DNA from 4 places in the Desulfovibrio sp. JC010 genome. Region 2 is predicted to be linked to each of the others. Evidence: riboswitches for the same ligand, from Rfam matches in the RefSeq annotation. Region 2 holds a riboswitch; each other region holds the start of a gene.

Region 1 (3,190 bases), on a different contig from region 2:
GAAATTAAACCGAACCGGACATTGCTGACTTTGGCGATTCCGGTTCTTTTCTCTATGGTCGCCGAGCCTTTGACCGGGCTGGTGGATACTGCCTTTGTTGCCAAACTGGGGCCTGAGCCGCTGGCCTCGCTGGGCATCGGGACTATTGTGTTCTCGTCCGTGTTCTGGGTTTTCGGATTCTTGGGCATCGGTACTCAGACTGAAGTCTCACACGCTCTGGGCAAGGGCGATCTGGAGAGGGCTGCATCGCTGGGCTGGATGGCGGCGGGGATTTCCGCTGTGCTGGGCATGGTTTTGATTGTTCTTGTCTATCCGTTTTTAGGGCATATCGCGGTGATGATGGGCGGCGAAGGGACCGTGCGTGATCTGGCCGTGGACTACATGGGCTACCGTCTGCTGGGTGCTCCGGCAGTGCTGGTGGTGCTGGCCTGCTTCGGCTCTTTGCGCGGCTATCAGGATATGCGTTCCCCGCTGTGGATTGCGGTGGGCATGAACGCGATCAACGTGGTGCTGGACTGGGGGCTTGTGTTCGGTAAAGGGCCGTTCCCGGTTATGGGCGTGGGCGGTGCTGCGCTGGCAAGTGCCATCAGCCAGTGGATCGGCGCAGTCTGGGCGGTGCTGGTGGTGCGTAGACATTACGGTTTTAATCTTGGATTCAGCCTTTCGGATGCACGGCGGCTGTTTGTGATCGGCGGGGATATGTTTGTGCGTACCGGGTGCGTATGTTTGTTCCTGCTGCTCTGCACCCGTTTTGCCACCAAGGCCGGGGCGGAGTCCGGGGCCGCACATCAGGCTATCCGCCAGTTTTATGTTTTTCTGGCCCTTTTTCTGGATGCTTTTGCTATCAGCGGGCAATCTCTGGTGGGCTATTTTGTGGGCCGCGCAGACCGGGGAACAGCGCGCAAAGTCGCGTCACTGGTCTGCAAATGGAGTTTCGTTACCGGGGTGCTGCTGACCATCGGCATGTATCTGGGGCAGCAGCCTGTTGTCTGGCTGTTGGTTCCGGAAGAAGCGTCCATGGTCTTTGGTCCGGCATGGCTGGCAGTTACTTTTTTGCAGCCGATCAACTCGCTTTCATTTGCCACGGACGGAATTCATCTTGGAACCGGGGATTTCCGCTATTTGCGTAATGCCATGCTGACAGCTGTTCTTACCAGCGCGAGTGCCCTTTTTGTGGTAGATTGGCTCCAGCCGGAAAATATGCTGTTTTGGATCTGGATAGTGGCCGGATTATGGACCAGTTTGCGGGCTTTGTTCGGTATGATCCGCATCTGGCCGGGGATTGGAAATGGTCCGCTTGCGTTGCGTCAGGATTGACAACGTGAGTGAACAATCATATCAAGCTTTTGCCTGAGGTGCTCTCGCGAGCTTAATAGGGAACCCCGTGAAAGTCGGGGACGGACCCGCCGCCGTGAGTCCTGTGTATTTTTTACCCCGTGGATCAAAGCCAGTTTGATCCTGCGTGCCACTGATTAAATTCGGGAAGGCCGGGTGAAATAGGACGAGTCGGAAGACCTGCCCGGGTACAAATCACGATCATTCTGACGGACAACGGGGCTTTTGCCTGTCAGAAATACTGTGCATGTTTGAATGTGCATGGTTCCACAATCTTATAAGCCCCCCAAATTCCAGGAGACTGTTATGCAGTGTCGTTTTGGGGACAAATCCAAGTTCATCCCCGCATTTCTTCTTGCCTGTTTTCTGCTGATTCCTTCACTTGCCATGGCCGGACACGGTGAAGCCAAACCTGTTAAAAAAGGCATTATGCTGGCTGCTTTCGGTTCCAGCATGCCCGAGACCCAGCCTGCATTTGATGCCATCGACAAGGCTGTGAAAAAGGCTTTCCCCGGTGTTCCGGTTTACTGGTCCTATTCTTCGGCTATTATCAGAGATGTGCTGGCTAAAGAAGGCAAGATTGTTGATTCCCCGGTTATGGCTATGACCAAGATGATGGATGCAGGTTTTACCCATGTAGCCGTGCAGTCCCTGCATACCATTCCCGGTGAAGAATATTTCGGAATAGTTGAAACCGTGGAAGCCTTCGAAGGCATGCCCAAAGGTATCAGCAAAGTAACTGTGGGCAAGCCGCTCCTTTACTCCGATGAAGACATGCGGCGTACTGTAAAGGCCGTTGTTGCCAACATTCCCAAAGACCGCAAGGCCAAGGATGCTGTTGTGCTTATGGGCCACGGAACCCACCACTTTGCCAATATTTACTACCCCGCTTCTCAGGATTATTTCTCCAAGGTTGACCCTAAGATTTTTGTTGGAACTGTTGAAGGTGCACCTTCCCTTGATGAGGTGAAAGTGCTGCTCAAGAAGAGCAAAGCCAAGAAAGTCTTCCTTATGCCTTTCATGTCTGTTGCCGGTGACCATGCCCGTAACGATATGGCTGGTGATGAAGATGATTCATGGAAATCCGAATTGACCAAAGATGGTTACAAGTGTGTTCCCGTACTCAAGGGTACCGCTGAATTCCCGCAGGTTGTGGATATCTGGGTTGACCATCTCAAGGTTGCTTTCAAGCACCTTGATGCTCATTAATTAAATCAGGCGGTGAGGATGGAATTTTCAGGTAATAGAAGGGCGCAGGCAGTTATAGTACTGTCCTTGCTCGTGCCGGTTTCCATCTTTGCCGCCTGTCTTTTCGGGGCTTACGGAACTGAACCTGCACAGGTTCTGGCGGTATTCAAGTCCGTTCTCGGTACCGGTACCCAGAAGGTTGATCAGGCCCTTTCGTTTATTATTATTGATCTGCGACTCAGCCGGGTCTGTCTTTCTTTTCTGGTGGGTATGTCGCTGGCTGTGGCCGGGACTGTTTATCAGGGCATTTTGCGCAACCCTCTGGCTGACCCGTTTACCCTCGGGGTAAGCAGCGGTGCTGCTTTCGGAGCCAGTCTGGCAATTTTCTCCGGTTCGACCGTGCTCGGTGCTGAACTGTGGACCAGATTCGGTAATCTGTTCCTGCCGCTGGCGGCACTTGCCGGGGCAATGGCCGCGCTTGGCGCGGTGCTCATGCTGGGCCGGATCGGTGGAAGACTGCGCCGGGAAACCATGGTTCTGGCCGGGATTGTGGTGGCGACTTTTCTTTCCGCGCTCATTTCCCTGCTTAAATCCCTTGATGAGGAGTCCGTGACGTCCATTGTTTTTTGGATCATGGGCAGTTTTCAGGGGCGCGGCTGGAGTCATC
Region 2 (3,190 bases):
CCTTGCCGCAATCGGGGCATTCGAAGTGCTCGCCGTAAATGTAGCCGTGATCCTCGCAGACCGAAAAGGTCGGGGTCACCGAGATGTAAGGAATCTTGGTGTTGGTCATGGCCTTGATAATGAAGTTCTTCAGAGCGGTGGTGTCGGGCACAGCTTCACCGAGGAAGGTGTGGAACACGGTGCCGCCGTTATAAAGGGTCTGCAGCTCGTTCTGGTGCTCAAGGGCGTAGACAACGTCCTCGGTGGAACCTACGGGCAGCAGGGTGGAGTTGGTGTAGTACGGGGTATCACCACCGGAAGTGAAGATGTCGGCGTAGAGATTCTTATCGATCTTGGCCAGACGGTAGCAGGTACCTTCACCCGGAGTCGCTTCAAGATTGAAGAGGTTTCCGGTCTCTTCCTGAAACTCAACAGTCAAATCACGCAGGTGGTGCAGAACCCTCTGCATGAGGCGTGAGCCGGAGGGGGTGTCGATGCCTTTGCCCAGCAGGTTGTGGCAGGCTTCGTTACCGCCGATCAGACCGATGGTGGAGAAGTGGCCCTTGAAGCCGTTCTTCAGGTAACGCTGGGAGAAGGGAAACATGCCGTTCTCAAAATTGGCGGTAACCAGCTTGCGCTTGTACTCAAGGGAATCCTTGGCCTGAGAGGCGTACTCGGTGATAAGGTCGAGAAAATCTTCCTCACCCTGTGCGAGGTAGGCCAGCTTGGGCAGGTTCAGGGTGACAACACCGATGGAACCGGTCAGGTCTCCGGCACCGAACAGGCCGCCGGTCTTCTTGCGGATCTCGCGCAGGTCCATCTGCAGCCGGCAGCACATGGAACGCACGTCCTCAGGATTGAGGTCGGAGTTGATGAAGTTCTGGAAGTAAGGCGCGCCGTATTTGGCGGTCATCTGCAGGAGCAGCTCGCCCACTTCGCTTTCCCACGGAAAGTCCGGGGTGACGTTGTATGTAGGAATGGGGAATGAAAAAATGCGGCCGTCGGAGTCACCTTCGAGCATGACTTCAACGAAAGCACGGTTGATCATCTCCATTTCCGCTTCGTATTCACCGTAAGTAGTATCCTGAAATTCACCGCCGATAATGACCGGTTCGCTGGCAATGTGCTTGGGCGGAACAAGGTCAAAAGTGAAGTTGGTGAACGGGCTCTGGCCGCCCCAGCGGGAGGTGGTGTTCAGGTTGAAGATCAGCTTCTGCACGATCTGTTTCACACGGTCATAGTCCAGACCGTCGTGACGGATGAAGGGAGCGAGGTAGGTATCAACGTTGTTGAAAGCCTGCGCACCGGCCCATTCGTTCTGCAGGGTGCCGAGGAAATTGACCATCTGTCCGGTTACGGAATCAAAATGGCGTGCCGGACCGGAGGAGCAGCGGCCCTTGAGGCCGAAGCCGTCCAGCAGCAGGTCACGCAGAGACCAGCCCGCGCAGTATCCGGCAAGACCGAAAGAAAGGTCATGGATGTGGAAATAACCGTGCTCGTGGGCCAGCCTGATTTCCTCAGGATATTTTTCAAGGCAGTAACGGGCCTGAACCGCTCCGGACATGTGCAGCATCAGTCCCTGAAAGGAGTGGCCCATGTTGGAGTTTTCATTTACGCGCCAGTCGGAACGGTCGAGGTAGCTTTCGATGGTTCCGGCGATATCGAGGTAGGTTTCATCCTGACGGCGCAGTTCGCGGCGTTTTTCACGGTAGATGATGTAGCGTTCGGCAACAGAGTAGAGACGGTTCTCCATGAGTACCAGCTGGACCATATCCTGAACCATTTCCTGTTCGGGAACATCCACTTCGGCAAGCTTATGCTCAACCTTGCGGCCGAGACGTTTACTCAGCAGGGGATCTTTGATGCCGCTGGCTTTGAGGGCTTTAAAAATCGCTTCAGAAATACGGTCTGTAGACCAGGATTCGAGACATCCGTCACGTTTGAGAATTTGTTTGGGCATTAAACTACCTGTTAAAATTTTGTCCGCACACATCACCGCCACGCCGGAAAAAGGACGCAGAAAAGGATGCAACCTCCCCAGATTGCAAGCCCACGGCCCAGCCGTGTCTCATGGTGGTGTGGCAATTGGCGCAGGAGGCCCGGTAGGCGCATCCCGCAGGACTTTTGAAACCGGAAAAATGTCAGAAACAAGGTTTCCGGTCAGTTTGATTCTACCTCAGGCCGGGTTGCTGGCTCGGGGATAATGCACAGAATGCTTCCCTCACAGCGGCAGGACCGCCCCGGATTCAAACCGGGTTCCCGTCGTGTCCGTTCACAAATTGCTCAGAAAGCAGCAACGGACTCCTGAAGTGCTGACGACTGAGAACAGTCTACCAGACTTAAGACTGCGGTCAAGACTCTCTAGACTTTTTCTTAATGGACACCCTCTCAGCCCTTGGGGGGCTTGGCATAATCAGTGTAGAACAATAGTTTTCCACAGTTGTTCTTTACATGTTCAAAACCATTTAAGAGGTTGATTTAGAGGGAAAATATCCTGACCTTTTTCACAAAAATTCAGCCGGACAAAATTGCCCGGCTGAAATATTTTTTCGCATGGCTGTAACAGCAACTAAAACCTGATTGCGAGCCTAAACCGTTCGGCATTCCTCCCGCAATCCATCAATCAATGAACGCAATTCCATTGCCAGAATGGAAAGATCCTTTGCCGAATCATTGGACTTTTCCATGGACTGGGTAGTCAGCTCCGCCATTTGATTAATATTTTTGGACGACGAGTTAATTTGGTCCGAAGATACGGACTGTTCTTCAGCTGCAGCAGAAATATTCTGGACCTGTCCTGTAACACCGTTCACAAGGCTGACTATCTCCTCCAGAGCCTCCCCGGCCTGTTCAGCCAGACGGGTACTGTCCAATACGGATTTGGCTGCTTGCTCCATGGACTGCACATTGGCATGGGAACTTTCCTGAATGGCTTCAACAACAAGGCTCACATCCTTGGTGGCGTCCATGGTCTTCTCGGCCAGCTTGCGAACTTCATCAGCCACCACGGCAAAACCGCGTCCGGCATCCCCGGCTCGCGCAGCCTCAATTGCCGCGTTCAGGGCCAGCAGATTGGTCTGGTCTGCAATATCGCTGACCACGGACATGATCCGTCCGATATCCTCGACCCGGACATTCATCTGGTTAAGACTATCCTTGAGCTGCTCACTCTGTTCCTTGACACTGAATATGGAACTGATGGCTTCCCCGG
Region 3 (3,190 bases), on a different contig from region 2:
CATCTCCAACGCAGGAGGAGGAAAGACGAAAGCATTCCTCAGCCCATTTCAGGTATTCAGCCTGCTCGGCCTTGCGCAGGGGCAGCCCCTCACGCAGAGCAGGTTCGTCAATCTGAATGACCTTCACCCCGCTCTTTTCAAGGTCGGCAACCTCGTCACGCACAGCCAGTGCGATCTGACGGCAGGTTTCACTGCGCGGCTGGTCGTTACGCACAAAACTCCAGCAGAGAATGGTTACCGGCCCGGTAAGCATGCCTTTGACTTCACGATCGGAAAGAGAACGGGCATAATTGATCCAGTCCACGGTAATAGGACCGGGACGGGATACATCGCCGAAAATCACCGGGGGCTTCACGCAGCGGGAACCGTAACTCTGCACCCAGCCGTTGGAAGTGAAGCAGTAACCGTCAAAGTTCTCCCCGAAATACTCGACCATATCGTTGCGCTCCGGTTCACCGTGAACCAGCACATCAAGACCGATTTCTTCCTGTTTGCGGATGCAGTCTTCAATGTAGTTGCGCATGAAACTTTCGTAATCAGCGCGCTCAATGCGTCCGTTTTTAAATCCGCTGCGGGTGGAGCGCACTTCCGGGGTCTGGGGAAAAGAACCGATGGTCGTAGTGGGCAGCACGGGAAAACCAAGGCCGCGCTGGATTTCCGCCCGCTGTTCATAAACGGACTTGCGGCGGTAATCTTCAGCTTTAAGCGCGCCCAGCCTTTCAGCAACCTTGGGATTGTTCACCCTCGGGCTGCTTTTGCGGGCTTCAAGAATACTGCGGTTTTCAGTAAGAACTTCTTCAACATCCTTACCTGCAGCAGCATCGGCAACAGTCCTGATTTCCGCGCACTTCTGGCGGGCAAAGGCCATCCACGATTTAATTTCCGCATCCAGCTTTGCTTCCAGCTCAAGGTCAAAAGGAACATGCAGAAGTGAGCAGGAAGGGGCAACCAGCACCCGGTCTTCACCCAGAACTGTCAACGCAGAGTTTACGGCTGCCACAGCTTTATCAAGGTCGGCCCGCCAGATATTGCGACCATCCACCACACCCAGAGAAAGACTCAAATTACCGCCCAGCTTGGCGAGCAACGGCTCAAGATCCTGTGCGCCGCGCACCAGATCAACGTGCAGTGCGTCTACAGGCAGGGATGCGGCTGTTTCAAGATTACTGCCCAGTCCGCCGAAATATGATGCAACCATAATTTTGCAGCCTGCCGCAGCATCCTTGAAAGTGCGATAAACAGGCCCGAAAAGTTTGCGGACATTCTCATCAAGATCAAGAGCCAGAACAGGTTCATCAAACTGAATCCATTCGCATTTGGCAGCAAGCTTTTCGATCAGTTCCACATAGACAGGCAGCAGCCTTTCCAGAAGATCCAGTCTGTCAAATTCCTGATCCGCGCATTTGCCGAGCAGGAGAAAAGTCAGCGGTCCGGGCAGTACAGCTTTAACCCTGTGCCCCAGCAAAACTGCTTCATCCACCTGCTGCAGCAAGGAATCATCGGCAAGAACAAATTCCTGAGCCCGACTGAATTCGGGGACTATATAATGGTAGTTGGTATCGAACCATTTGGTCATTTCCATGGCGGCAACACCGTTTTCTCCGGCTTCGCCACGGGCCATCCTGAAATAATCATCAATGGAAGCTTTCCCATTGTGTACGCCGTATCTTTCCGGGATAACGCCGAACCTGAATGCATTATCCAGCATATGATCGTAATAGGAAAAATCCCCTACCGGAAGAAGGTCTACGCCTGCTTTTTTCTGGTCTTCCCAGTGCTGCACGCGCAGCTTTCTGGCGGTCAATGAAAGGTCATCCCTTCCGGATTCCCCTCTCCAGTAGGATTCAAGTTTCTTTTTAAGTTCACGGTTACTGCCCATTCTGGGGTAGCCCAAGGTGTGCGTCAGCATAAAATTCTCCATGTTTGCAGTGTCCGCCTTTGGCGGTGGGATTCTCAATCCCTGTTCTCCGGACCTGTTCGCGAGATCCGGCCACTCGTTCCTGCAGGACGTCTTCTGACTTCCGGGCTGTTTTGACGCACAGTGTCGAACCTTCCCGTTTTCACAGTGATCCGACACCATTCATTTTTATTTCCCGGTTACAGCAGCGCGCCTGTGACGGACTCTCACCGTCTTCCGTTTCCTGCGGGCTTTCATAACTCAAATTCAATATATAAAAATATTGTTATATAGTGATCAAGAAATGCCATCCTTCATCCCTGAAGTCAAGCGCAATTGAAAATTTCATACTCAAAGCCGGAATAATCCCCGGAAAGCCCGCTCACTGAAAAACAAAAAAGGCTGTGAGGAAAACCTCACAGCCCATTTAAATCATGTACAAGCCGTCTATAATTCAGACGGTCCTGAAAAAAATATTATTCACAATCCTTAACATTCAGCTTTTCTTTGAAGCTGCCGCTTGCTGCCGGAAATTTCAGCAGAGCACCTTTCACCAGACAACGCCCTACGATATCAAGCCCCTCGCGGTCCTGACTTACAGCCTTACCGCGCCAGAGATAGGTTTTCATGCCTTCTTCTTCAGGGGTCATCAGGTAGATTCGCACGGTGTTATCAACACGGGGAGCATCGGCATCCTTGACCACACCGATTTCTGTATAGGTCTGACTGCTTATGTAATCGAATTCATTAGCTTCCCTTTTGTAGGTGACCCCTCTTTCCATAAAAGCTTTGGAGCCGAAATTAACAACCACCACAAAATCAGGAGCTGCAGGATCGTAGCGGAATCCTTTGGCTTCAAGCTCAAGCTTGGCACTATTGAGCAGGATAGCTTCAAGATCCTTTTTGGAGTCGCTTTTCTGCTTGAAAGCAAAAGTTTTCAGCTGGCTGAAATCAGTACCTTTAACAGGTCTGTTCTCAACATCCATATTCACATACACACACCCGGAAAGCATCACTGCGAGCAGGGCAAAAACAACAAATAACTTCCTCACCACAATCTCCTGACTTTATTTGTCACGGTCGCCTTTAAAGGAAAAAACCGTATTAAACTCTTTATTACAATTCCCTATAGCCTAACCATTTAACTTTTTTAACGGCTTTAGCCAAGTGGTAAAACAAAATCAATGTCCGGAACAGATTTCATGCAGCACATAAAATTATTAATCATAAAAGCAGACCCTGTTACGCCCGGAACTTTTGGCATTATACAAGGCCAAATCGGCCATACGCAGC
Region 4 (3,190 bases), on a different contig from region 2:
TTCCAGTAGGTCGCGGGCTTTGACGGTGTCATATTTTCTGAAGGGAAGTTTAAGCTCCTGCCAGCGGCTGTAGTCGCCGTCCCAGAGGGTGTTGTATACGGACTTCACCGGATCAAAGATGTCGGAAGTTTCGTTGCGGCGTCTGGAGACGGAGAAGGTCAGAATTCCTTCGGCAGGAGTTTCACTGCCGTCATGAACCGGAAGGTCGGGCTGAACCTTGATCTGGTGCTTTTTCGGATCAACGGCGGTGACTTTATAGAGAATCTCGGCTTCGATCCGGTCATTTACCTGCGGATTCAGTGCTTCGTATATTTCCGGCAGCAGTTGCAGGGTGGATTCATCACAGATTTTACCGCTGATTTTGAATCTGTCGGGGAAAGTGAAGGTCCAGTCCCTGTCTTCTTCCACTGCCTGCATGAATTCATCAGTGACTTTAAGGCTGATGTTGGCACCGAATACATCCTGAACCTTTCCGGTCAGGGAATCCACGCCGAAAATTTCTTCGGGCTTGCTCTTGCACCAGATGAAACGGCGGGTTTCCGGGTGGCGGATGTCCAGAGAAATCATCAGTGCGCCGCGTCGTCCGTTCTGGCCGATGGTGTTGGTCAGTTCGCTGAAAAGGGGCATGAAGCTTACTGCCCCGGAGGAGGTCACCGCAGCATTGTTCACCGGGTCCCCGGAAGGACGCAGGATGGTGATGTCGATGCCGCTGCCGCCCCGGTAGGAGTATGTGCGGGCCAGTTTTTTCTGGGCTTCGAAGATGCCTTCAAGGGAATCGGATTCAATCTTGGCCAGATAGCAGTTGCTGAGCGAGCATTTTGCATAATCATTTCCCAGCCCGGAAAGTATGGAGCCTGCGGGGATGAAACGACCGGACTGAAGCAGCTCGCAGACCTGTTCATTTTCGTTCTTATCGAATTGGGACTGCTTTAGAAATTCCCGGCAGAGTCTGTGTTTGACGTCGGTAAATGAATGCTCCTGCAACCGCCCTTTGGGATCGCGGATCTGATATTTTTTGGAACTGACGGTTTCCTGAAAGCGGTTATGTTCTTCCAGAGCCATTTTAGCTGATTCGCGGGTGATAACAGTTTGTTCAGTCATGGTGATGAATTTCCTTTGAAGGGCTTTCTTCTGCCCTGAGATCAATAAACCACAAACAGCGGACATGCTGTATTCCGGATAGAATACATCTGTCGCCAAGAGACTCCCTTACGGAGCTTGATTTTTTGATTTGTGGTGCAGGCTGCCCAGAAGGCGTAACCTGAATTTTGAAGAGAAGTGTAGATTATCTGAGTAGATATGCTTCAGGTCGGGTTGCTGGCTTTTCCCGTCCCTTGAACAGGGACAGGAATCACAGCGGCAGAACCGCCCCGTACTTTAAACGGGTTCCCTTTTTGATTTGCAAAACCTGAAGTTGAAACCAACAGAAAAAATCTTAACAAACTCTAAACTTCGGTCAATAATTTTTTGCCCGTCGAGGTTAAAAAGTCCCCCAGCCCAATGAACAGTAGGACTGAAGGGCTTTTTGGTCAAAAAACAAAAGAGCCGCAACTTTTGTTGCGGCTCTTTTTAGAAAGATGGTGCCGAAGAGAAGACTCGAACTTCCACGGAGAAACCTCCACTAGACCCTGAACCTAGCGTGTCTACCAATTCCACCACTTCGGCACGGCGAAGAACTGTTTATAAATATCGGTTGCGAATTGCAAGCTTTTTTTTGAAAAAACTTTAATTTTTTTGAGAATAATTTAAATTCCGGTCCGTTGGAAAAGTATTGCCCGTAATCTCACCCCTTGTGGGGAGCGGGATTACGGGCATATCCGGGTAGGTATATCCATCGTTCCGGGACCGGATAAGCCCCGAACCGATATTGACTGAAATTACTTCCTGAAATCTATAGGTACGTAATTTCTGGGAGTTTCGCCAGTGTAAATCTGGCGCGGACGGTTAATTCTTGATGTGGGGTTGGTGTAATCCTCGTACCAGTGGGCAATCCAGCCGGGCATGCGGCCAATGGCGAACATAACCGGGAACATGGCCACCGGGATGCCCAGCGCACGCAGGATGATACCGGAGTAGAAGTCCACGTTGGGGTAGAGCTTGCGTTCGATGAAGTAATCATCGGAAAGGGCGCGCTCTTCAAGCTGCATGGCGATATCCAGCAGTTCATCGCTGAAGCCGTGCTGCAGGAGGTCGTGGGTCGCTTTTTTGAGGATTTTTGCACGCGGGTCAAAGCTTTTGTAGATGCGGTGCCCGAAGCCCATGAGGCGGCATTCTTTCTTCTTCACCTTCTCGATGTACTCATCGATGGTGTAGTCGCCGTTGTTGATGGTTTCGAGCATGTCGATAACCGCTGCGTTTGCTCCGCCGTGCAGGGGGCCCCAGAGGGCGCAGATGCCGGAAGATACGGAAGCAAAGATGTTGGCCTGTGTGGAACCGACCATGCGCACTGTGGAGGTGGAGCAGTTCTGCTCGTGGTCCGCGTGCAGCTGGAAGATGAGCGAAAGGGCCTTAACCGCTTCAATGGGCGGATCATACTGCTTGTAGGGGATGGAGAACATCATGTGCAGGAAGTTGTGGCAGTAGCTTAGTTCCGGGTCCGGGTATACAAAGGGGCGGCCGATGGATTTGCGGTATGAAAAAGCCGCGATGGTCCGCACCTTGGAGATGATCTTGCCCACAGCGAGGAAAAATTCGGACTTGTCGGTGATGTCGTTGAGGTCCGGGTTGTGGCTGCCCAGCGCGTTGATTACTGCGGAGAGAATAGCCATGGGCTGGTTGCGATGAGCGGGGAAGCCTTCAAAGTGGTGACGCAGGTCTTCGTGGATGAGTTCTTCGGCGGTGAGCAGGGCGGAAAAACGGGCCAGATCTTCCTTGAGCGGAAGTTCTCCGAAGATGAGCAGCCATGCGGTTTCAATGAATTTACCATGTTTGGCAAGATCTTCAATGGGATATCCGCGGTAGCGCAGGATACCTCTTTCGCCGTCCACAAAGGTGATGTTGCTGGTGCATGATCCTGTGTTGCCGTAGCCCGGATCATAGGTAATCAGGCCGCTCTGGGCCCGGAGTTTAGTGATGTCTACGCCTGTTTCGCCTTCACTGCCGTGGATTACGGGCAGTTCGTACTCTTTACCGTCATACTTCAGGATCGCAATGTCTTTATCGCTCATGTCTTCCTCCGGTTAATTGTCTG

What was found. Region 2 has a riboswitch for cobalamin ahead of FMR86_RS10495 (ribonucleoside triphosphate reductase). Riboswitches for the same ligand answer to the same signal wherever they lie in the genome.
Region 1: it holds a riboswitch for cobalamin, as region 2 does, so the genes downstream of both, FMR86_RS07715 (sirohydrochlorin cobaltochelatase) here and FMR86_RS10495 (ribonucleoside triphosphate reductase) in region 2, are expected to answer to the same signal.
Region 3: it holds a riboswitch for cobalamin, as region 2 does, so the genes downstream of both, metE (5-methyltetrahydropteroyltriglutamate--homocysteine S-methyltransferase) here and FMR86_RS10495 (ribonucleoside triphosphate reductase) in region 2, are expected to answer to the same signal.
Region 4: it holds a riboswitch for cobalamin, as region 2 does, so the genes downstream of both, FMR86_RS01495 (adenosylcobalamin-dependent ribonucleoside-diphosphate reductase) here and FMR86_RS10495 (ribonucleoside triphosphate reductase) in region 2, are expected to answer to the same signal.

What each region holds. Positions count from the first base shown of each region.
Region 1 is NZ_VOIQ01000005.1:231,981-235,170, forward strand. Features, by position in the region: gene FMR86_RS07710 (MATE family efflux transporter) at 1-1,317, shown strand, start outside; cobalamin riboswitch at 1,337-1,538, shown strand; gene FMR86_RS07715 (sirohydrochlorin cobaltochelatase) at 1,642-2,544, shown strand; gene FMR86_RS07720 (iron ABC transporter permease) at 2,563-3,190, shown strand, end outside.
Region 2 is NZ_VOIQ01000008.1:70,195-73,384, forward strand. Features, by position in the region: gene FMR86_RS10495 (ribonucleoside triphosphate reductase) at 1-1,939, opposite strand, end outside; cobalamin riboswitch at 2,141-2,302, opposite strand; gene FMR86_RS10500 (methyl-accepting chemotaxis protein) at 2,568-3,190, opposite strand, start outside.
Region 3 is NZ_VOIQ01000001.1:322,977-326,166, forward strand. Features, by position in the region: gene metE (5-methyltetrahydropteroyltriglutamate--homocysteine S-methyltransferase) at 1-1,909, opposite strand, end outside; cobalamin riboswitch at 1,987-2,177, opposite strand; gene FMR86_RS01545 (DUF4136 domain-containing protein) at 2,374-2,949, opposite strand; gene FMR86_RS01550 (diguanylate cyclase) at 3,118-3,190, opposite strand, start outside.
Region 4 is NZ_VOIQ01000001.1:307,930-311,119, reverse strand. Features, by position in the region: gene FMR86_RS01495 (adenosylcobalamin-dependent ribonucleoside-diphosphate reductase) at 1-1,101, opposite strand, end outside; cobalamin riboswitch at 1,290-1,427, opposite strand; tRNA gene FMR86_RS01490 (tRNA-Leu) at 1,579-1,665, opposite strand; gene FMR86_RS01485 (citrate synthase) at 1,878-3,167, opposite strand.